Regions from separate parts of the Streptomyces sp. NPDC058326 genome, predicted to be linked through region 2. Evidence: riboswitches for the same ligand, from Rfam matches in the RefSeq annotation. Region 2 holds a riboswitch; each other region holds the start of a gene.
The links. A riboswitch is a leader RNA that binds a small molecule or an ion and turns the genes downstream of it on or off. The one in region 2 is predicted to bind cyclic di-AMP.

Region 1 (7,406 bases), on a different contig from region 2:
CGTCCTGCTCGTCGTCGGCGCCCACGACCCCGCGCTCGGCACCGAGGCGATGGAGGCCACCTGGCTGCGCTGGTACCCGAACGCCCGCCTCGAAGTCCTCAAGGACGCCGGCCACTACGCGCCGGAGGAGACCCCGGGGGCCCTCGCGGAGGCCATCGAGGCCTTCCTCGCGGCCTGAGGGGCCGAGGCGCCCTCCCGCCGTCCCGACCCGCCCCCCTCGGACGCCTCTACCCTGGAGACACGGGCAGGGGACGGGCACCCCGCTCCTCCCGCGCCCGGAGCCGCACAGGCGGAAGGGCGGCGGTCATGTACTTCAGCGACCGGATCGACGCGGGCCGGCAGCTCGCCACCAGGCTCGGCCGGTTCAAGGACCGTGACGTCGTGGTGCTCGGTCTGCCGCGCGGTGGCGTGCCGGTGGCCGCGGAGGTCGCCGACGCCCTCGACGCTCCGCTCGACATCTGTCTCGTACGGAAGCTGGGCCTGCCCCGTCAGCCGGAGCTCGCGATGGGCGCGCTCGGCGAGGGCGGTGTACGGGTGCTCAACGAGCGGGTGCTGCGGGAGACCGGCGCGGACGAGCGCGATCTCGCCGCCGTCGAGAAGCGCGAGCTCGCCGAGCTCGATCACCGGGCCCGGCGCTACCGGGGCAGCAGGCCGTCCGTGCCCCTGGAGGGCCGGACGGTACTCGTCGTCGACGACGGCCTCGCCACCGGCGCCACGGCCCTGGCGGCCTGCCGGGTGGTACGCGCGCGGGGCGCCGCCCGGATCGTGCTCGCCGTGCCGGTGGCACCGCCGGACTGGACGGCCCGTCTCGGCGGCGAGGCCGACGAGACGGTGAGCGTCCGCACTCCGGAGCAGTTCTACGCGATCGGGCAGTTCTACCGGGACTTCACCCAGACCCCGGACTCCGAGGTCATCGCCTGCCTGGACCGGAACCGCGCCGCCCACGGCCCGGTCGTCCATGACGCTGACGTACGGATCCCCGCCGCCGGGGCCACGCTCACCGGACGGGTCGCGGTGCCCGAGGGGGCCGCGGGGATCGTGCTGTTCGCCCACGGCAGCGGCAGCAGCCGGCACAGCCCCCGCAACCGGGCGGTCGCGGCGGCGCTCAACCGGGCGGGCCTCGGAACGCTCCTCTTCGACCTGCTCACCGAGGCAGAGGCGGGGGACCGGGCCCGTGTCTTCGACACACCGCTGCTCGCAGGCCGGCTCGCCGGCGCCACCCAGTGGCTCGCCCAGCGGCCCGAGGGCGGCGGCCTTCCGCTCGGCTACTTCGGCGCGAGTACGGGAGCCGCCGCCGCGTTGTGGGCGGCGGGCGACCCCGCGTCCCCGGTGGCCGCCGTCGTCTCACGCGGTGGCAGACCCGACCTCGCGGCCGACCACCTGGCCCGGGTCAGGGCCCCGACGCTGCTCATCGTGGGCGGCCGGGACGAGCTGGTCCTCGACCTCAACCGGCGGGCCGGTTCCCGGCTGCGCTGCGAGAACCGGCTGGCCGTCGTGGAGGGCGCCACCCATCTCTTCGAGGAACCGGGTGCCCTGGAGGAGGTGGCGGAGCTCGCCGCCTCCTGGTTCACCCGGCACTTCCGTGACTAGTAGGGACCGTTGACGTTGTCGATGGACCCGTAGCGGGCGGCCGCGTAGTTGCAGGCGGCGGTGATGTTGGCGACCGGGTCGAACAGATCCGTGGACGTGCCCGGCACGTGGTAGGTGTCGAAGGTCGGCTGGATCACCTGGAGGAGCCCCTTCGAGGGGGTGCCCTTCACCGCGTTGGAGTCCCAGAGGTTGATGGCCTGGGGGTTGCCGGACGACTCGCGCATGACGTTGCGGAGGATCCCGTCGTAGGAACCGGGGATACCGTGCCGGGCCATGATGTCCAGCGACTCCCGGATCCAGCCGTCGAGGTTGTTCGCGTACTGGGTGGCGGCGGCCGGGGCGGCCTGGACCGGAGCGGCGGCGGGAGCGGCCTGCGCGGCGGAGGCTCCGGTGCCCTTGGCGACGGCCGGGGCGGCCGCCCGGCGCTCGGAACGGCTCGCCCGTTCGGCCGAACCGGACTTCTTCGGCTGCGCGGGGGTCGCCTTCACGGAATTCCGACCGAGCGTCAGTTCAAGGCCCGGGTGAATAAGTGACGGGTTGTCACCCACAGTGGTCTTGTTGGCCTGGTAAAGGCTCTTCCAGCCGCCCTGAATTCCCTTCTTCTGGGCGATCAGGGAAAGCGAGTCACCGCTGGCGACGGTGTAGGTCCGGGCGGCGGCCGGGGCGGCGGGAGCCTTGGCCGTGGCCGCCGCGGCGGGGGCGGCGAGGGGCCGGGCAGCGACTTCCGGGGCTCCGGATACGGTCGCGGCGCCGGCTGCGGCGGGGGCGATGAGCGGCAGGGCGAGGGCTGCCCCACCCGTTCCGACCAGCGCGATTCCACGCGAGACGGAGTGGCGTCGGGGGCGGCGGTGCTTACCGTGTGCAGGCATGACGGATTCCTCTCCGGCGCCTTCGGGGTGAGCTGTCGGGTTCGGACTGGAGATGTCCGGCCGCGCGCACGCGGCTTCACCCCGAGCCGTTCCGGATTCCGGGCCGGCGTATTCGTGGGTCCCCCGCTCCTGCCGTCGGGTGAAAGGGAGGTATTCCGAGCGGTGGCAGGATTCGGCGATCCGCTCGAATGGAGGTGACCGTAGGCCAGTCGTGCCGGAGAGAACAAGGGGTGTGGATGTCTCTGCTCGGTGAATGGATCACAGAATTCATCGAATTCAAGATCGACCGTTTCTCCGGCCCGCCGAACTTCCTTGTGCGGCGCGGCATGCGCCGGCTCGGGGAGCGGGCGAGTGCTGGGAAAAGTGAGTCGCATCACCAGGCGTTCAATGTCCGTATATGGCCCTTAATTCTCTTAATAGAAGAGTGTGTTGGAAAGTGCCCGTCGGTCGGGGTGTACTCAAGGGCATACGTCGCAAAGCCGACATTCGTCCTGAACGATGGAGTGACCCCGACCGAGGAGCCGCCCGGATGTCGCCCTCCGCCTCCCTGCTCACCCCCGACACCCTCGACCGTGAGGCCGCCGCCCTCTACGAGAGCGCCACCTGGCAGCGGATCGTCACGGACTGGACCGCCGCAGCTTCACCCACGACCGCCCCCGCACCCGACGCCCCGCCGGACACCGAGAGATGGAGAGCCCTGCTCTCCGTGCCGGTGGACCGGCTCGTCGCCGACGCGCTCGACGCCCTGCCGCCGCCCCTTCCGGCCGAGCGCCGCCTCCCGGGACGGCTCGGAGCCGTACTGCCCGACCGGCTCCACGCCTGGCGCCGCGTCGGCCAGCCCGAGCTGCGCCCCTCGGTCCACCTCGGCTACGCCCGCCTCGTGCTGACGGAGTGGGGCTGGCAGAACGCCCCCTACAAGCTGCGCGACGCCCGCGGCGCCCGGTGCGTCTGCGGCGCCCTCCTCGCCGCCCACCGGCTCGGCTACGGCAGCGCGACCACGATGAACGAGGCGGCGGCGTGGATCATGGCCGAACTCCGGTCACGGGGATGGCGGGACCTGATCGGGCCCTGGAACAGGGCGCCCGGCCGTACCGCCGCCGACGCCCTCGCCCTCCTCGACGCCACGATCCACCGCGCCGCGCACGCCGGCCACTGACGCCCGCCTGTCGTGCCGCCGGGCTACGTGATGGATGCTCAGGTGCGCCAGGAGCAGCCATCACATGTGGTCCGGGCGGAGAACAATGAGCTGCGAGCCGCTCACTGTGCCGCCCTCGCCCCGACCTCCTGAAGTGCGGTGAGGAGACCGCGCACGGCGGGCAGGGCGAGCGAGGACTCGCGTACCGCCGCGTGGATCGAACGGACCGGCTCCGGACCGCGGACCTTGCGGACGGTCACGTTCGGGTGGCGGCTGCCCAAGGCCGTCAAGGGGATCAGGCTGACGCCGAGACCCGCCGCGACGAAGCCCTGCGCGGTGGCGTACTCCTCGCACTCCACCGCGATGTCCGGAGTGAACCCGGCCGCGGCGCATGCCTCCATGACCGCGTCGAGGCACGGGCCCGGTCGCTCGCTGCCGACCCAGGGTTCGGAGGCCAGCGCCGCCAGGTCGACGGCCGTGCGGCGGCCGGCGAGCGGATGCCCCTTGGGCAGCACGGCCCGGTAGGGGTCGTCGAGCAGATGGACCAGCCGGAGCCCGCCACCGGACGCGCCGGCGCCGCCGACCCGGGGACGTACGGTCAGGGTGAGGTCCGCCTCCTCGTCGGGCGCCCCGTCGGCGATCCTCAACTCCACGCGTACGCCCGGGTGTTCGGCACGGAATCGGGCCAGCGCGGGAGCGACGAGCTCGGCGCCCGCCGTGACGAAGTAGTGGACCGAGATCTGTCCGGTGCGGCCCGCCCGCAGATCGGCGAGGGCGGTCTCGGCCTCGGCGACCTGCCGGCCGATGGCGGCGGCGTGCTCGGTCAGGAGACGTCCGGCGGCGGTCGGGCGCACGCCCCGGCCGAACCGTTCGAGCAGCGCGATCCCGGCCTCCTTCTCCAGGACGCCGATCTGCTGACTGACGGCGGAGGGGGTGTAACCGAGGTGCGCGGCAGCGGCCGTGACGGAGCCACTGCTGACGACGGCCCGGAGCACCTGCATGCGTCTCACATCGAGCATGTAGCAGAGCTTAACGGCGACCCCATGATTCTTCGCTTGTCCTGTCAGATCGGGCGGGGGACCGTGGGTGACATGACATCGGCGACACGCATGGGCGTCCTGGCCCTGCTCTGGGGCTCCGGCTTCCTCTGGATCAAGATCTCCCTCGACGAGGGCCTCACTCCCGGGTGGATCACCTTCGTACGGTGCCTGCTCGGCGCGACGGTCCTCCTCGTGCTCGCCTACGCGGCGGGCCAGCGGCTGCCACGGGACAGGACGACCTGGGGGCGGCTCGTCGTCGCCGCCTTCTTCTGCAACGCGCTGCCGTTCCTGCTCTTCTCGATCGGCGAGCAGACCGTGGACAGCGGCGTGGCGGGCGTACTCAACGCCACCACCCCGCTCTGGTCCCTCCTCGTCGGACTCGCCCTGGGATCCGAACGCCCCCTGCGCGCCACCCGCGCGGCCGGCCTCGCGCTCGGCTTCGCCGGAGTCCTGCTGATCTTCGCGCCCTGGAGCCACGGCTCCAGCCTGATGAGCTGGGGCGCCCTCGCACTCCTCGGCGCCTCCGCGAGCTACGCCGTGGCCTTCGCGTACATGGCCCGCCGCCTCACCGGCCAGGGCGCCGCCCCGCTGGCGCTCTCCGCCGCGCAGCTCCTGACGGCGACCGGCCTCAGCACGCCCGCCCTGACGGCCGGCGGACCGACGACGGTGACCTGGGCGGGGGTTCTCGCGGTCGCCGTCCTCGGGATCCTCGCCACCGGAGTCACCTTCCACCTGAACTACCGGATGATCGCCGACGAGGGCCCGACCGCCGCCGCAACGGTCGGCTACCTCCTGCCGGTGGTGTCCGTGACGCTGGGGGCACTGGTCCTCGACGAGCCGCTGACGGCACGCGTGGTGGCGGGCATGGCGGTCGTCCTGGTCGGAGTGGGCCTCACGAGACGGCGGCTCGCCGGGGCACAACCGAGGGCCCGCGCGCGCGTGACGCCCGGGGCCTGTCCTCCGGGTCACACCGCGAGCCCGGCACGGCCCGAAGGACAGGCCCCCTGACACGATAGGGGGGCCGCAGCGCTCACGCCCGGCAACGCCAACGACGCCACCGCCTTGGGCCAGGCCCTCGACAGCATCCGCATCCCGCGTGCCCTAGGTCGTTGCGGCTCCCGGCGGGCGGACGGCCGACCACGACGACCAAGGGCTGTCCCGTAAAAGATTTCCGGACCTCTGCGGTGGGCTACCCCATGACGGCACGAGCCGTGTCGAGAAACGCCGATCGGTTGCCCTCCAGGTAGTCCCGCACGCTCTCGTCTTCGGGCAAGCCTTCCCACACGGTTCGGTTGAGGTCGAGGAAGTGTGCGTGTGCAGCTTCATGCACGGCAGGGGGGAACTGGATGCGGATGAGCCGGTCCGCGACCCAGAAGCGGTACATCACATCCCGGGTCGTGAGGTACCAATCGTCGGTGTCCTCCCAGTCGGAAGGCCGGGTGTACGCGCAGCGTTCCGCCTCTGCCGACACCTCGATGAATCGCTCCAGCAGTGACAGCCGCTCCGCGCGCCGGGTTTCTGACAACGCGATCTGCTGCCGTTCCTGTTCAGCGCGTTCCGCTGACCGCTGAGTCCTGTGCTGGACGAGGTAGGACAACATGCCGCCGAGGACAACGCCGCCCAACGATATGAGGGACAACCAGATCTGACCTGACATGACGATCACCATCCGATGACGTCGCTCTCTGAGACGATCGCAGTGGCTGCTGTGATCACGGCGTAGGTCCTGTCCTGGACAGCCCCGTTCACCGGGCTGAGCCCGCGCCTGTTCGGCAAGCTGGTGACCGTGCTGCGGCGTGAGGGTGCGGATGCGAGTCCGTAAGGGCCGGCCGTGGAGCCTTCCGCTGGAGGACCGGGCTCTGCTGGTCGCGGCTTACTGGCGCACGGACCTGACGTTGCGCCAGCTCGCCCTGTTGTTCGGGGTGTCCAAGTCGGCGGCGGACCGCATCATCAACCACCTCGGGCCGATGCTCGCACTCCAGCCCCGCACGCGGTTCTCCAAGGACACCGTGCTCATCGTGGACGGCACCCTGGTCCCGACCCGGGACCACACGGTGGCGGAGCAGTCCAAGAACTACCGGTACTCGACCAACACCAGGTCGTCATCGACGCCGACACCCGCCTGGTCGTCGTGGTCGGCCGTCCCCTCGCCGGAAACCGCAACGACTGCGAGGCGTGGGAGGAATCCGGCGCCAAAGCCGCCGTCGGCAGAACACTCATGATCGCCGACGGCGGCTATCACGGTACCGGGCTCGCCATGCCCCACCGCCGACGCAAGGACGAGGACCTTGCGGACTGGAAAGAAGCACACAACAAGTCCCACAAGCAGGTCCGGGCCTGCGTCGAGCACGTCTTCGCGCGCATGAAGACCTGGAAGATCCTTCGCGACTGCCGCCTGAAAGTCGACGGAGTTCACCACGCCATGCTCGGCATCGCCCGGATGCACAACCTTGCCCTCGCCGGGTAGACGAGCGGCCCCCACAACGGCCAACGACGCCTGAGGCAGCTCGTAGATCATTTACGGGACAACCCTTAGAGCTCCTATCGGAATGCGTTCAAGCGTCGCCGGCAGCTGAGTGCGCACCCGAGGGTGAGGAAGGCGACGTGGATGTCGTCGCGTATCTCCCAGCGGATCCATGGACGGCGGAACCAGTGCAAATGAGCGAACGCGCGCTCCAATCCCCAGCGTTGGGCACCCAGAGCGGAACTGTGTTCGATGCCGCGACGGGTGATCAGTGGCTTCACGCCGAGATCCCAGACGAGGCGGCGGTA
Region 2 (7,406 bases):
GGGACCCCGAGCGGTTCGAAGGCCCGGACACCCTCGACCTCGCCCGGCGCGACAACCAGCACCTCGGGTACGGGCACGGCATCCACTACTGCCTGGGCGCGCCGCTCGCCCGCCTTGAGGGGCAGACGGCGCTCGCGACCCTCCTGACGCGTCTTCCGGACCTGCGGCTTGCCGCCGATCCGGCCGAACTGCGGTGGCGCGGGGGGCTCATCATGCGGGGATTGCGCACGCTTCCGGTGGAGTTCTCCCCGTCCGTACCGCTCCGCCACAGTGACGGCGTGTCAGAAATGTGATCCTCGCGTGATCGTGCGGCCATCGACTTGTGACGAGCGTTCGAATACCGCTACGTTCACCGCACTCTCAGCCGTCACGCGAAAGGCGCTCCTATGCGTTCCGGGAACGGACGACACCGTCGCCCCCGTCAGGCCCCCGCCCTCGTCGTCGCCGCAGGTGTGACCGGATCCGCCATGGCGCTGCCGCTGCTCGCCACCGGATCCGCCTCCGCCGCCGACGCGGCCACCTGGGACCGGGTCGCCGAGTGCGAGTCCGGCGGCCAGTGGAGCGCCAACTTCGGCAACGGCATGTACGGAGGCCTCCAGTTCACCCAGGACAGCTGGGAGCGGCACGGGGGCCTCGCGTACGCGCCCAGCGCCGATCTGGCCAGCCGGGCCCAGCAGATCGCGGTGGCCGAGAAGGCCCTTGCCAAGGGCTCCACCGAGTGGGCCACCTGCGCGCCGATCGCGGGTCTCGCCAACGACGGCACGGCGCCCGGGGTGGACCCTGGTCCGGCCTCCGTCCCGAAGGTGCCCACGGGGCCCGTCGTCGAGTCGAACAGGACCGCGGGCCTTCCGGAGGCCTCCACCGGCTCCACCGGGACCGAGGAGACCACGGGCACCGTCGCGCCGACCGCTCCCGTCACCCCGAGCGCGCCCGCCACCTCCACCACGCCGGTCTCGCCGACCGCGCCCGGGGCGCCCACCACGCCGGTGAGCCCCTCCGCGCCGACCGACCCGGCCGACCCGAGCGCGCCGACCGCGCCGGCCACCCCGGTCACTCCTGACGCCTCTGCCACGCCCGCTACGCCTGATTCGTCCGTTACGCCTGGCACTCCGGAGGGTGACACGCCGTCGGCCACGCCCGGAAGCGGTAAGCACCGGGGCGAGGCCGCACCGGAGGAAACCGGCAAGGAGGGCACTTCGCCTGAATCAGGTAGACATGCCTCATCCACGAGCAAGGTGACCGAAACGCCCGTCACGGCGACGCCGGCCGAGAGCGAGACGGATTCGGGCGCAACGGACAGTCGGGGCACTTCGGACGCGTACACCGTGCAGCCGGGCGACAGCCTCTCCGACATCGCGCAGGAGAACGAACTCCTCGGAGGCTGGACCGCCCTCTATGACGCCAACCGGCAGACGGTGGGCATCGATCCGAACCTCATCCTCCCTGGCCAGAGCCTCGATCTGACGAACGGTTCGCCCGCGACGGCCGAGTGATTCAAGGGCCTATGTCCGGTTCTGTGCAAGTGAGACATGGGTCTCTTCACTCCAACTGGCGTGTCCTGACCGTAACTTTTGCCTCCGCCACCTCTCACCTGCACAAACGCCACTCCCGGAAGGGCAAGTAGGGGCGATATTTCCGCAATACGCCTCTTTGAACTTCCGGTGGGTCTGTGTCTACGGTCTTAACCGCTCGCCACCGCGGGCCCCGTCGACCGAAACGCCGAATCCTGCCGTCGGCCGATGGGAACAGTCGTCGCGTCAGCGCCGAAGGCAGGAGTGGGGGACCCAAGGTAAGTGCCGGTCCAGGCCGTTGAGACAGACGGCCGACGACCGGCTTGGGGTGAAGCCGCGTGCTAGGACACGCGGCCGGGCAACTTTCCGGCCCGAACCCGACAGCTCACCTCACAGGCGTCGGTGAGGAGAATCTCCATGCTGTTTTCCGGCAAGGGCAAACACCGCCGTCCCTCCAAGGCCACCCAGGTCGCCACGCTCGTCGGCGTCACCGGTGTCGCCGTCGCGGCCCCGCTGATGACCGCGGGCACCGCCTCGGCCGCCACGGCCTCCGAGTGGGACCGCGTCGCCCAGTGCGAGTCCGGCGGCAACTGGTCCATCAACACGGGCAACGGCTACTACGGCGGCCTCCAGTTCTCGGCCTCCACCTGGGCCGCGTACGGCGGCACCGCCTACGCCTCGACCGCCAACCAGGCGTCGAAGTCCCAGCAGATCGCCATCGCCGAGAAGGTCCTCGCGGGCCAGGGCAAGGGCGCCTGGCCGAGCTGTGGCGTGGGCCTCTCCGGCGCCGCCTACACCGGCGGCGCCGCCGAGAGCGCTCCGCAGCCGGAGCGGAAGGCCGAGCAGCCGACCACCCGCAGCGAGCAGCGCCAGACCCCGCAGCAGGCCGCGCCCCAGCAGGCCGCGCCGAAGGCCGCCGCCAAGAAGACCGTCACCACCCCGACCGGCAAGACGGTCAAGAAGGGTGACGGCGAGTACAAGGTCGTCGCCGGCGACACCCTCAGCACCATCGCCCAGAAGCAGGGCGTCAAGGGCGGCTGGGCCGAGCTCTTCGAGCTCAACAAGGACGTCGTCGAGAACGCCGACCTCATCTACCCGGGCCAGCAGCTCCACCTGAAGTAGGCCCGGCGGTCCGCGTGAGTCCGGCGGCTCACGCGGCCCCCACGACCCTCCCGCGGTGACCACCCCGGTCCGGCGCGCCCTCCCCCGTGCGCGCCGGACCGGGGTTCCGCCGTCTTACGGGCCCCGGCGGTTACCGTCCAGTAGATACGGGGGCCTTCGTCCCGGGATGCATGCCCTTGGGTCCTTTTTCGTCCCAGGGGGCGGGCGTCCGGCCGGCCGGAGCCCCCGAGCCGGTTAGGCTCTTGTCGCAAGGCCGAGCGACCCTGCACCGGCCATGCGTCACATCCAGCGTCACATCCCAAAAAGGAGATGCTCGTGCCGTCCATCGACGTCGTCGTAGCCCGGGAAATCCTGGACTCCCGAGGCAACCCCACGGTCGAGGTCGAGGTCGGCCTCGACGACGGCAGCACCGGCCGTGCTGCTGTTCCGTCCGGCGCCTCCACCGGTGCGTTCGAGGCCATCGAGCTTCGCGACGGTGACCCGAACCGCTACATGGGCAAGGGTGTCGAGAAGGCCGTCCTCGCCGTCATCGAGCAGATCGGCCCGGAGCTCGTCGGCTACGACGCCACCGAGCAGCGCCTGATCGACCAGGCCATGTTCGACCTGGACGCCACGGAGAACAAGGGCTCGCTCGGCGCCAACGCCATCCTCGGCGTCTCCCTCGCCGTCGCGCACGCCGCGTCCGAGGCCTCCGACCTCCCGCTCTTCCGCTACCTCGGCGGCCCGAACGCGCACCTGCTGCCCGTTCCGATGATGAACATCCTCAACGGTGGGTCGCACGCCGACTCCAACGTCGACATCCAGGAGTTCATGATCGCCCCGATCGGCGCGGAGTCCTTCTCCGAGGCCCTTCGCTGGGGTGCGGAGATCTACCACACCCTCAAGGCCGTCCTGAAGCGCAAGGGCCTCTCCACCGGCCTCGGCGACGAGGGCGGCTTCGCCCCGAACCTCGAGTCGAACCGCGCCGCCCTCGACCTCATCATCGAGGCCATCAAGGAGGCCGGCTACGCCCCGGGCACCGATGTCGCGCTCGCGCTCGACGTCGCCGCGTCCGAGTTCTACAAGGACGGCTCGTACGAGTTCGAGGGCAAGACCCGCTCGGCCGCCGAGATGACCGAGTACTACGAGGAGCTCGTCTCCGCGTACCCGATGGTCTCCATCGAGGACCCGCTGTACGAGGACGACTGGGCCGGCTGGAAGGTCCTCACCGACAAGCTGGGCGCCAAGGTCCAGATCGTCGGCGACGACCTCTTCGTCACCAACCCGGAGCGCCTGGCCCGCGGCATCGAGGAGGGCACCGCGAACGCCCTCCTGGTCAAGGTCAACCAGATCGGCTCGCTGACCGAGACCCTCGACGCCGTCGAGCTCGCCCAGCGCAACGGCTTCAAGTGCATGATGTCCCACCGCTCCGGCGAGACCGAGGACGTCACCATCGCCGACCTCGCGGTCGCCGTGAACTGCGGTCAGATCAAGACCGGCGCCCCGGCCCGCTCGGACCGCGTCGCCAAGTACAACCAGCTGCTGCGCATCGAGGAGATCCTCGACGACGCCGCGGTCTACGCCGGCCGCAGCGCGTTCCCGCGCTTCAAGGGCTGAGCGGCTTCTCTCTGAAGCAGCCTCCGTACGTCCCCGTACTCGGTCCCGTACCGTGTGCGGGGACGTACGTATGAACAGGGGAGGCGACACGACATGGCCGCGAAGGACCGGGACCGGTTCTCGACCGCGACCCGGATCAGGCTGCTCGGCGAGCAGACCGCCGCCCGTGTCTACCGCTCCCAGACCCGCCGCCAGGCCCGCCGCTCCCGGCTCACCGGCCGCGCGGCCTTCCTCGCGCTGGTCGTCTGTTCCCTCGTCGTGGCGCTCGCCTACCCGATGCGGAGCTACGTCTCCCAGCAGGGCGAGATCGCCGAGCAGAAGCGCAGGGCCGCCGAGGCGGCCCGCCGGGTCGAGGAGCTGAAGGACGAGAAGGCCCGCCTCCAGGACCCGGCCTACGTCCGCCGCCTCGCCCGCGAGCACCTGCACTACGTGCTGCCCGGCGAGACCGGCTTCACCGTGAACGACCCCGACGCGGAGCAACGGCCCCGCGCCGAGCAGGGCGCGGCGGACCGCCCCTGGTACGACAACCTCTGGGACGGCGTCGACCACGCCGACCGCCCGTAACGACCTGACGATCAAGGCAGACATGGAAACGCCCCCTCCGCAGACCGAACGCACCGAGCCCTCCGAGGCGGACATCGCCGCCTTCGAGCTGCAGCTCGGCCGGCCGCCGCGCGGCCTGCGCGCCATCGCGCACCGCTGCCCGTGCGGCAACCCGGACGTCGTCGAGACCGCGCCCCGGCTCCCCGACGGCACCCCGTTCCCGACCACGTACTACCTGACCTGCCCCCGGGCGGCCTCGGCCATCGGGACCCTGGAAGCCAACGGGGTCATGAAGGAGATGCAGGCCCGGCTCGCCACCGATCCGGAGCTCGCCGCCGCCTACCGGGCCGCGCACGAGGACTACATCGCCCGCCGTGACGCCATCGAGGTCCTTGAGGGCTTCCCGAGCGCCGGCGGCATGCCGGACCGGGTCAAGTGCCTGCACGTCCTCGTCGGCCACTCGCTGGCGGCCGGCCCGGGCGTGAACCCGTTCGGGGACGAGGCCCTCGCGATGCTGCCGGAGTGGTGGGCCAAGGGCCCCTGCGTCACCCCGTGCGCGGAGAAGAAGGAGGGCGAGGAGAAGTGACCCGGGTCGCCGGAATCGACTGCGGTACGAACTCGATCCGCCTCCTCGTCGCCGACGTCGACCCGGACACGGGCGGCCTCGTCGAGCTGGACCGGCGGATGACGATCGTCCGGCTCGGCCAGGGCGTCGACAGGACGGGCCGGCTCGCCCCCGAGGCACTGGAGCGCACCTTCGCGGCCTGCCGCGAGTACGCCGAGGTCATCAAGGAGCTGGGCGCCGAGCGGCTCCGCTTCGTCGCCACCTCCGCCTCCCGCGACGCCGAGAACCGCGACGAGTTCGTGAACGGGGTCGTGGAGATCCTGGGCGTCGAGCCCGAGGTCATCACCGGCGACCAGGAGGCCGAGTTCTCCTTCACCGGTGCCACCGGCGAGCTGCACGGCACGGAGACGTACCTCGTCGTGGACATCGGCGGCGGTTCCACCGAGTTCGTCACCGGCAACAAGCACGTCGAGGCGGCCCGTTCCGTCGACATCGGCTGCGTCCGGCTCACCGAGCGGCACGTCCGGCACGACCCGCCGACCGCCGAGGAGGCCGACGCGATCCGCGCCGACGTCCGCGCGGCGCTCGACCTGGCCGCCGGGACCGTGCCGCTCGACACCGCCGGCACGCTCGTCGGGCTCGCCGGTTCGGTCACCACGGTCGCCGCGATCGCCCTCGGGCTCCCGGAGTACGACTCCGAGAAGATCCACCACGCCCGGATCTCCGCCGCGCAGGTCGCCGAGGTCACCGAGCGGCTGCTCGCCTCGACCCACGCCCAGCGGGCCGCGATCCCCGTCATCCACCCCGGCCGGGTCGACGTGATCATCGCCGGGGCGCTGGTCCTGAGGGAGATCGTGGAGCGCGTCGGAGCCCACGAGGTCGTCGTCAGCGAGCACGACATCCTCGATGGGATCGCCCTATCCGTGGCATAGCGGGCGTCTATCGGGCCTCCTGGCGACACTCCGTCGGGAAAGTTCGTGAAGTTCTTCACAAGGAAAAGGGCCCTGATGGTGCCCGAGGAGGGTCTGAGGGGGGTCTTCGGGCCCTCCGAGGGGCCCCTCAGGGGCCTTTCGCAGGCGTGGAGGCCGATTCGCTCGATGTTTCCATCGTGTGAACGTGTCCCGTGGTTCAGCGTTAACGGGGGCTCTCCTGGCCAGTTCACAAGGGGTGAACAACGTTCGCCCTTGCATCCCGGTTCCTTTGCAGCACCATGACATGGATCACGTGGGCGGCGGAGTGTAGCAGAGGTACCCGAAGACCTTGTGAAGGGGCGCACGAGCACCCCCCTCCTGAGGGGTGGATACTCGATCCCATGAGCACCACGGAGCGTCCCAGGATCCTCGTAGTAGGCGGCGGGTACGTAGGCCTGTACGCAGCTCGGCGCATCCTCAAGAAGATGCGCTACGCGGAGGCGACCGTCACGGTCGTCGACCCGCGGTCGTACATGACCTACCAGCCCTTCCTCCCCGAAGCCGCCGCCGGCAGCATCTCGCCGCGGCACGTCGTCGTCCCGCTGCGACGCGTCGTCCGCGGAGCCGAGGTGCTCACCGGCCGGGTCACCACCATCGACCAGGACCGCAAGGTCGCCACGATCGCGCCGCTCGTCGGCGAGGCGTACGAGCTGCCTTTCGACTACCTCGTCATCGCGATGGGCGCCGTCTCCCGCACCTTCCCGATCCCCGGCCTCGCCGAGCAGGGCATCGGCATGAAGGGCATCGAGGAGGCCATCGGCCTGCGCAACCACGTCCTTGAGCAGCTGGACAAGGCCGACTCCACCACGGACGAGGAGGTCCGCCGCAAGGCGCTGACCTTCGTCTTCGTGGGCGGCGGCTTCGCCGGCGCGGAGACCATCGGCGAGGTCGAGGACCTGGCCCGTGACGCCGCGAAGTACTACCAGAACGTGTCGCGCGAGGACATGCGCTTCGTCCTGGTCGACGCGGCCGACAAGATCCTTCCCGAGGTCGGCCCCAAGCTCGGCCAGTACGGCAAGGAGCACCTGGAGAGCCGCGGCATCGAGATCTACCTCGAGACCTCCATGGACTCCTGCGTCGACGGCCACGTCGTGCTGA
Region 3 (7,406 bases), on a different contig from region 2:
CCGGTACGCCACCGGGCGGCCCAGGGTGCTCTACTGCTCCCACGCCTTCCACGGCCTCACCACCGGCTCCCTCTCCGTCAACGGGGAGAAGGGCTTCCGGGACGGCTTCGCCCCGCTCCTGCCCGACACGGCGATCGAGCTGGGCGACCTCGACGCCCTGGAGCGGGAGCTGCGCGGGGGCGACGTGGCCGCCTTCGTCGTCGAACCCATCCAGGGCAAGGGGGTCCACGAGTCCCCGCCGGGCTTCCTCCGCGCCGCCCAGGAGCTGCTCCACCGGCACGGGGCCCTGCTGATCGCCGACGAGGTGCAGACCGGCCTCGGCAGGACGGGCGACTTCTACGCGTACCAGCACGAGGAGGGCGTCGAACCCGACCTGGTCTGTGTCGCCAAGGCACTCTCCGGCGGCTACGTCCCGGTCGGCGCCACCCTCGGCAAGGACTGGATCTTCAAGAAGGTCTACTCGTCGATGGACCGGGTCCTGGTCCACTCGGCGAGCTTCGGATCGAACGCGCAGGCCATGGCGGCCGGGCTCGCCGTCCTCTCGGTCATGGAGGACGAGGGGACGGTCGCGCACGCCCGCCGGATCGGCGACCTGCTCTCCGGACGTCTGAAGGAGCTCGTGCCCCGGTACGAGCTGCTGCACGAGATCCGCGGGCGCGGTCTGATGATCGGGATCGAGTTCGGCCGGCCGTCCTCGCTCGGCCTGCGCGGGCGCTGGACGATGCTCCAGGCGGCCCGCAAGGGCCTCTTCGCCCAGATGGTCGTCGTCCCGCTGCTCCAGCGGCACCGGATCCTCACCCAGGTCTCGGGTGACCATCTGGAGGTGATCAAGCTGATCCCGCCGCTGATCATCGACGAGGCGGACGTGGACCGGTTCGTCACCGCCTTCACGGCGGTGATGGACGACGCCCATGGCGGCGGCGGGCTCCTGTGGGACTTCGGGAGGACCCTGGTCAAGCAGGCGGTCGCGCAGCGCTGAGCGCGGATCTCCGGCTGTCGAGCGGGATCCCCGGGCTTTTGCCTCTGAGGCAAGAAATTTGCCTCAGAGGCACGATGCTGGCGGAATGGACCCATGGACCACGTCCCCGGGGAGACCTCCCCGGACCCCGCCGCCCCGGGCGCCCTGCCGGGCGTCGCCCCGCAGCTGCGGGCCCTGCGCCGCCGCCGGGGGCTCACCCTGGAGGCCGCCGCCCAGCGGGCCGGCCTCTCGCCGGCCCACCTCTCACGCCTGGAGACCGGAAACCGGCAGCCCTCGCTGCCGATGCTGCTCGCCCTCGCCCGCATCTACGGTACGACGGTCTCCGAGCTCCTCGGCGAGGCGCCGCCCGAGCGTGACCCCGTCGTCCGGGCCGGCCGCTCCGAACCCGTCGAGGCCGACGGCTGGATCTACCGCCAGGCGGGCGGCGCCGGGCGGGCCCTGCAGTGCCTGCGGGTCCATGTGCCGTACGCGACGCGGGCCGACATCGTGCGTGTCCACCCGGGCGAGGAGTGGATCCACGTCCTGGAGGGGCGGGTGCGGCTGGCGCTCGGCGAGGCCGTCCACGTCCTCGACCCCGGGGACAGCGCGCATTTCGACTCGCTCACCCCGCACCGGATCGGCGCCGCCACCGCCGGCGGGGCGGAGGTGCTGTTCGTCCACACCCTGATGCAGAGTCCCGCGGCCGAACTGTGCCTCGGCGACGGGACCGCCCACCGGCGGTGATCTCCGCGACGCTCCGTTCCTCCGTACTCCCTCCGATTCCTTCCGAAAGGGCAGACATGTCCGACAAGTCGCGACCGGTCACTGGTGAAGAGCGCGGAGAGGGCAAGTTCCCCAAGGGGCTGGTCCTCCGTCTGTTCGCCTATCTGATCGCAGGCCACCTCTTCGCCGGCTTCCTCTATCTGCTCTTCATGCTCGGCGGGCAGAACCAGTAGCCGACGGGTCTACGCCTCCGTGAGCAGGCGTTCCTTCAGCCGCTCACGGGTCTCCGGGGCCAGCTTCAGGCCCTCCGCGAGGTAGCCGTCCACCGAGCCCCAGGTCGCCTCGATCGTCTCGAAGGCGCCTCGCAGATACTCCACCCGCGCGTCGAAGAGGGGGCTCAGCAGTTCCATCACCTCGGGCGACATGGCGTCCGGAGCGGTGGAGCCGCGGCGCACCTTGTAGCGGCGGTGCGGCTCGTTCGACTTCACGTAGTCGTCCTCGATCGCCGCCCGCTCGACTCCGACGGCGAGCAGGGTGATCGCGATGGAGAGCCCCGCGCGGTCCTTGCCGGCCGCGCAGTGCATCAGGGCGGGGAGGCTGTCCTCCGCCATGGAGTGCAGGATCCGGCTGTGCTCGGCGGTCCGCTCGATCACCATCTTCCGGTACGACTCGGACATACGGGCGGCGGCCTTGCCGTCACCGAGGATCTCCCGCAGCTGCTCGATGCCGCCGTCGCGGACCAGCTTCCAGAACTCCTTGCCGTCCGCCGGATCGTTGAGGGGTATGTTCACGTTCCGTACGCCGGGCAGCTCGACGTCCGGGCCCTCGACCTTCCGGTCGGCCAGGTTCCGGAAGTCGAAGACGGTGTGCAGTCCCAGCGAGTCGAGGAAGACGACGTCCGTCCCGGTCGCGTGGGCGAGGTGGCCGCTGCGGAAGAGGCGGCCGGGGCGCACGGCGCGCCCGTCCGTCGTCGGCAGGCCGCCCACGTCCCGGAAGTTGCGTACCTCGGCCAGCTCGGGTTCGTTCAGCTCGATGGGCGGGACCTGCGGCAGCTGCTGCGTCACGGATGCTCCTGGTGGTCGACGTTCGGGTGCCCGACGCGGAATGGGTTCCAGGGGCAATCATCCAGGCGGGACGGTGGCAGCGCAGCCCCCTGGACTGGAATGGGTGATCTGTCCGTATTGAGGCCTTACGTATAACGCGCCCTGTTTACAGGTGAGATGAGCTCCCGTGCGTGAGCAGGGTCATAGAAGTGACGGATCGTGGCCGACAGTCGGAAGCAATTCCCCTGCGTAAAACGGGAATCGAAGGGCCGTCATCCACGGAGGGTGACCGGAATTCCGGGTGAAAGAGGCGGCGGAGAAAGCCGGTGGAAAACGGTGGCTTGTTCGTGCCGACCCCGCTCGTCTAGCGTCACCGTCAATCCGGTCGGACCGCCGAATCCTGCCACCGTCCGGAATTCCACTCATCCCATGCGTGGCAGGAGCGGGGGACCCAGGAAGTACGCCGGTCCCGCGACGCAGGACGGCTTGGGGTGAAGCCGCGTGAGAACGCGGCCGGGCATCTCCAGTCCGAACCCGACAGCTCACCTCGCAGGCGCCGGAGAGGAATTCGCCATGCCCGCGACGGGTAAGCACCGCCGTACGAAGTCCAGCCGCCTCACCCGCGGCATCGCCGCCGCCGGTACCGGAGGCGCCGTCGTCGCCCTCCCGTTCCTCGGAGCCACCGGGGCCCACGCCGCCGAGCAGGCGGCCCCGGCCGCCGCCCCCGCCCAGGCCGTCACCGCCGCCGCCCACGTGAAGGCCGCCGCCGTCCAGGCCGCGCCGACCGCCACGAAGGCCGCACCGAAGACGTACTCCGTCGTCCGGGGCGACTACCTGTCGAAGATCGCCTCCGAGCACCACCTCGCGGGCGGCTGGCAGAAGCTCTACGCCGACAACCGCCAGGTCGTCGGCGAGGACCCCTCGCTCATCCTGCCCGGCATGAAGCTCACGCTCGGCGCCAAGAACACCGCCAGGCCCGCCGCCCCGAAGAGCGCCGCGCCCAAGGCCGCCGCCCCCAGGAGCAGCCAGAAGACCTCCGCCGCGCCCTCCTCGAAGAACGGCGACACCCCGCGCGCCTCCCGTGGCGCCGAGCGCTCCTCCGCCCCGGCCGCGCAGACCCCGGACGCCGCCCCCGCGCGGTCCACGGGCTCCTCCGCCTCCGGCGCCTCGACCTCCGCGTCCGGCTGGGTCGCCCCGGTCGGTGGCGGCGTCTCCACCCCGTACCGCGCCTCCGGCTCCATGTGGTCCTCCGGCTACCACACCGGTGCCGACTTCATCGCCTCCTCCGGCACCACCGTCCGCGCCGTCGGCGCCGGCACGGTCGTCTCGGCCGGCTGGAGCGGTGCGTACGGCAACGAGGTCGTCATCCAGCACGCCGACGGCAACTACTCGCAGTACGCCCACCTCTCCTCCCTCTCCGTCTCGTCCGGCCAGACGGTCACCGGCGGCCAGCAGATCGGTCTCTCCGGTTCCACCGGCAACTCCACCGGCCCGCACCTGCACTTCGAGATCCGCACCTCGCCGAGCTACGGCTCCGACATCGACCCGCTGGGCTACCTGCGCCAGCACGGCGTCTCCATCTGAGCCCGACGCCCGTCAACTCCCGTGTGGCCCGGCACTCCTGTGCCGGGCCACCGGCATGTCCCCCCGCTCTATTCCGGCTTGGCACATTCTTTATCGGTGGCATATGTCACGCACCGTCAACCCCTCCTTACGGTCGCGTAGGTCACACCCGAAAGGGAAGGATGTGCTCCCGTGGCAGACGATTCGAGATCAAGAGACAAGAACGCATTCGGGTCGTACGCGGCGATCGGTGACAGCTTCACCGAGGGCGTCGGAGACCCCGGGCCCGACGGGACGTACGTCGGCTGGGCGGACCGCTTCGCGGTGCTGCTCGCCGACCAGCTGCCGGAGCACGACGCCTTCCGCTACGCCAACCTGGCCGTACGCGGGCGCCTCCTCGACCAGATCGTGGCGGAACAGGTCCCCCGGGCGAAGGAACTCGCCCCCGACCTGGTGACCTTCTGCGCCGGCGGCAACGACATCATCCGCCCCGGCACGGACCCCGACGACGTGGCCGAGCGCTTCGAGCGCGCCGTCGCCGAACTGACCTCCGCCGTCGGCACGGTCATGGTGACCACCGGCTTCGACACCCGTGACGTGCCCGTCCTCCGGCACCTGCGCGGCAAGATCGCCACCTACACCGCCCACGTCCGGGCCATCGCGGACCGATACGACTGCCCGGTCCTCGACCTGTGGTCCCTGAAGTCCGTCCAGGACCGGCGGGCCTGGGACGACGACCGGCTGCACCTCTCGCCCGAGGGGCACACCCGGGTCGCCCTGCGCGCCGCCCAGGTCCTCGGCCTGCCGGTGCCGGCCGACCCCGACCAGGCGTGGCCGCCGGTCCCGCCGCGCGGCACGCTCGAAGTGCGCCGTGACAACATCCAGTGGGCGAGGGAGTACCTCGTGCCCTGGATCGGGCGCCGGCTGCGCGGCGAGAGCTCAGGGGACCACGTGGAGGCCAAGCGCCCCGACCTCATGCCCCTCTGAGCCCGCCTCTGAGCCCGTCGGTGACGGCCGGACCGTGGTCAGGCCTCGCCCGGTTCCTCGTCCGCGCGCGGTCCTCCGGCCTCGTCCGGCAGGTTCAGTTCCCGGACGAGCGCGGTGTCCGCCCAGCGCAGCATCGCGGTGCGGGAGAGAGAGCCGTGGTACGCCGTCGTCTGGACGGCGAGGCCGTCGAGGAAGGCGGTGAGCCGCCAGGCCGCCCCGTCCGGGTCCGCGCAGGCGAACTCCCCGGCGGCGCTCCCCTCCGCGATCACCCGGGCCAGCGCCGCCTTCCACTCCTGGTCGAGGGAGGCGGCGACCCGGCGCAGCTCGGGGTCGCGCAGCGAGGCCGCCCAGCCCTCGATCCACAGGCGCCACCCCTTGGCCTGACCGGTCGGCGCGTACCAGCGCACCGCGGCCCGCAGTCGTCGCACCGCCGTGGAGCGGCGCCCGAGGATCCGGCGCAACCGGGTGAGATCGGCCTCGGCGGCGTGTGCGAAGGCGGCGGCGACCAGCTGTTCCTTGGACGAGAAGTGGTAGAGCACCAGGGCATTGCTCACCCCGAGCGCGGAGGCCACGTCGGAGATCCGGACAGCCGCGACACCGCGCGCCTCGATCTGCTCGACGGTGGCCCGCAGCAGCTCCTCCCGCCGCTCGGCCACGCTCAACCGCACTCTCGCCACGCGGCGCAGCCTACACAGCACATGACGCGGGCATGATCGTCATGGGCAGCGGTGTGTGAGGGGACCGGTACCGGCCGTGGCGTTCGGCGAAGGGCCGGCCGGAGGCCGTACCGAACCGCTGCCCGGTACGGCCGGCCGCCCCGGACGTTCGCGGCGCGGGCCGCCCATAATGGAACGACCCCAGAGATCAGGAGGTCCTGTGACCGGTACCGGCTCCGACCGTTCGCCACGGGCCCGGCTGCGCGCACTGCGCCCCGAGTCCTTCGGCGCGGACCCCACGGGTGAGCGCCTCGCCCGCATCCGCCGCTCGCCGAACTTCGCGGACGGGATCTTCCAGAACCCCGAACCCGCCCGACGCGGCCCCTCCGGCTCCGGCGTCGAATTCGCCAAGATCTACTTCGACAAGGAAGGACGGTCGCGCCGGATCCCCACCGGCACGATCCCCGTCCACCCCACCACCGTCGCCGACCTGGCCAGGCCCCCCGTCACCGGTCTCCGGCTGACCTGGATGGGTCACTCCGGCGTCCTGGCGGAGATCGACGGCCACCGGGTCCTCTTCGACCCCGTCTGGGGCGAGCGCTGCTCCCCCTTCGCCTTCGCCGGGCCCAAGCGGCTCCACCCGGTGCCCGCGCCGCTCGCCGCGCTCGGTCCTGTCGATGTCGTCGTGATCTCGCACGACCACTACGACCACCTCGACCTGCCGACGATCAAGGCGCTCGCCACCACCGACACGGTCTTCGCCGTCCCGCTCGGTGTCGGCGCGCACCTGGAGCGCTGGGGAGTGCCCGCCTCCCGCCTGCGGGAACTGGACTGGAACGAGTCCACCGAGATCGGCGAGCTGCGGCTCACGGCCACCCCGGCCCGGCACTTCTGCGGCCGCGGCCTGCGCAACCGCCAGATGACGCTCTGGGCCTCCTGGGTGGTGACGGGACCCGGCCACCGGATCTTCCACAGCGGGGACACCGGCTACTTCTCCGGCTTCAAGGAGATCGGGGCGGCCCACGGCCCCTTCGACGCGACGATGATCCAGATCGGTGCCTACTCGGAGTTCTGGTCCGACATCCACATGACCCCGGCGGAGGGCATGAAGGCGCATCTGGACCTCCAGGGCGGCGGGCCGGCCGGGGTGATGCTGCCGATCCACTGGGGCACCTTCAACCTCGCCCCGCATCCGTGGGCCGAGCCGGGGGAGGGCACCGTCGAGGCCGCCGCCGGGGTCTCCCAGCGGGTCGCCCTGCCGATCCCCGGCGAGCCCTTCGAGCCGGGTGCGGAGCGGCTGCCCGAGACCCCCTGGTGGCGGACGGTCGCCCGGGTCCCCGCCGAGGGCTGGGGAGGGCGGCCTCTCACCGACGGTCACATGCCGCTCACCGGCGCGCCCGGCGTGTCCGCGGACCTGAAGGCCGGTGCGGACGCCGGACGGGCGCCTGGCGAGACGGGCACGGACGGCGGCCTGGG

Region 1: linked by a shared signal. The riboswitch ahead of ACFVYX_RS14325 (transglycosylase SLT domain-containing protein) and the one ahead of ACFVYX_RS17160 (transglycosylase family protein) in region 2 are both predicted to bind cyclic di-AMP.
Region 3: linked by a shared signal. The riboswitch ahead of ACFVYX_RS04745 (peptidoglycan DD-metalloendopeptidase family protein) and the one ahead of ACFVYX_RS17160 (transglycosylase family protein) in region 2 are both predicted to bind cyclic di-AMP.

Annotation. Positions count from the first base shown of each region.
Region 1 is NZ_JBHVZO010000006.1:97,632-105,037, reverse strand. It holds gene ACFVYX_RS14335 (alpha/beta fold hydrolase) at 1-178, shown strand, start outside; gene ACFVYX_RS14330 (phosphoribosyltransferase family protein) at 307-1,590, shown strand; gene ACFVYX_RS14325 (transglycosylase SLT domain-containing protein) at 1,587-2,459, opposite strand; cyclic di-AMP (ydaO/yuaA leader) riboswitch at 2,464-2,647, opposite strand; gene ACFVYX_RS14320 (hypothetical protein) at 2,989-3,615, shown strand; gene ACFVYX_RS14315 (LysR substrate-binding domain-containing protein) at 3,717-4,595, opposite strand; gene ACFVYX_RS14310 (DMT family transporter) at 4,686-5,642, shown strand; gene ACFVYX_RS14305 (hypothetical protein) at 5,824-6,291, opposite strand; partial or broken gene ACFVYX_RS14300 (transposase) at 6,361-7,101, shown strand; gene ACFVYX_RS14295 (transposase) at 7,176-7,406, opposite strand, start outside.
Region 2 is NZ_JBHVZO010000008.1:88,418-95,823, reverse strand. It holds gene ACFVYX_RS17170 (cytochrome P450) at 1-293, shown strand, start outside; gene ACFVYX_RS17165 (transglycosylase family protein) at 387-1,493, shown strand; cyclic di-AMP (ydaO/yuaA leader) riboswitch at 1,752-1,925, shown strand; gene ACFVYX_RS17160 (transglycosylase family protein) at 1,929-2,633, shown strand; gene eno (phosphopyruvate hydratase) at 2,943-4,229, shown strand; gene ACFVYX_RS17150 (septum formation initiator family protein) at 4,323-4,793, shown strand; gene ACFVYX_RS17145 (DUF501 domain-containing protein) at 4,816-5,358, shown strand; gene ACFVYX_RS17140 (exopolyphosphatase) at 5,355-6,269, shown strand; gene ACFVYX_RS17135 (NAD(P)/FAD-dependent oxidoreductase) at 6,650-7,406, shown strand, end outside.
Region 3 is NZ_JBHVZO010000002.1:424,440-431,845, forward strand. It holds gene ACFVYX_RS04725 (aspartate aminotransferase family protein) at 1-979, shown strand, start outside; gene ACFVYX_RS04730 (helix-turn-helix domain-containing protein) at 1,073-1,702, shown strand; gene ACFVYX_RS04735 (DUF6126 family protein) at 1,759-1,914, shown strand; gene ACFVYX_RS04740 (tyrosine-protein phosphatase) at 1,924-2,745, opposite strand; cyclic di-AMP (ydaO/yuaA leader) riboswitch at 3,106-3,293, shown strand; gene ACFVYX_RS04745 (peptidoglycan DD-metalloendopeptidase family protein) at 3,298-4,308, shown strand; gene ACFVYX_RS04750 (SGNH/GDSL hydrolase family protein) at 4,480-5,274, shown strand; gene ACFVYX_RS04755 (TetR/AcrR family transcriptional regulator) at 5,313-5,951, opposite strand; gene ACFVYX_RS04760 (MBL fold metallo-hydrolase) at 6,151-7,406, shown strand, end outside.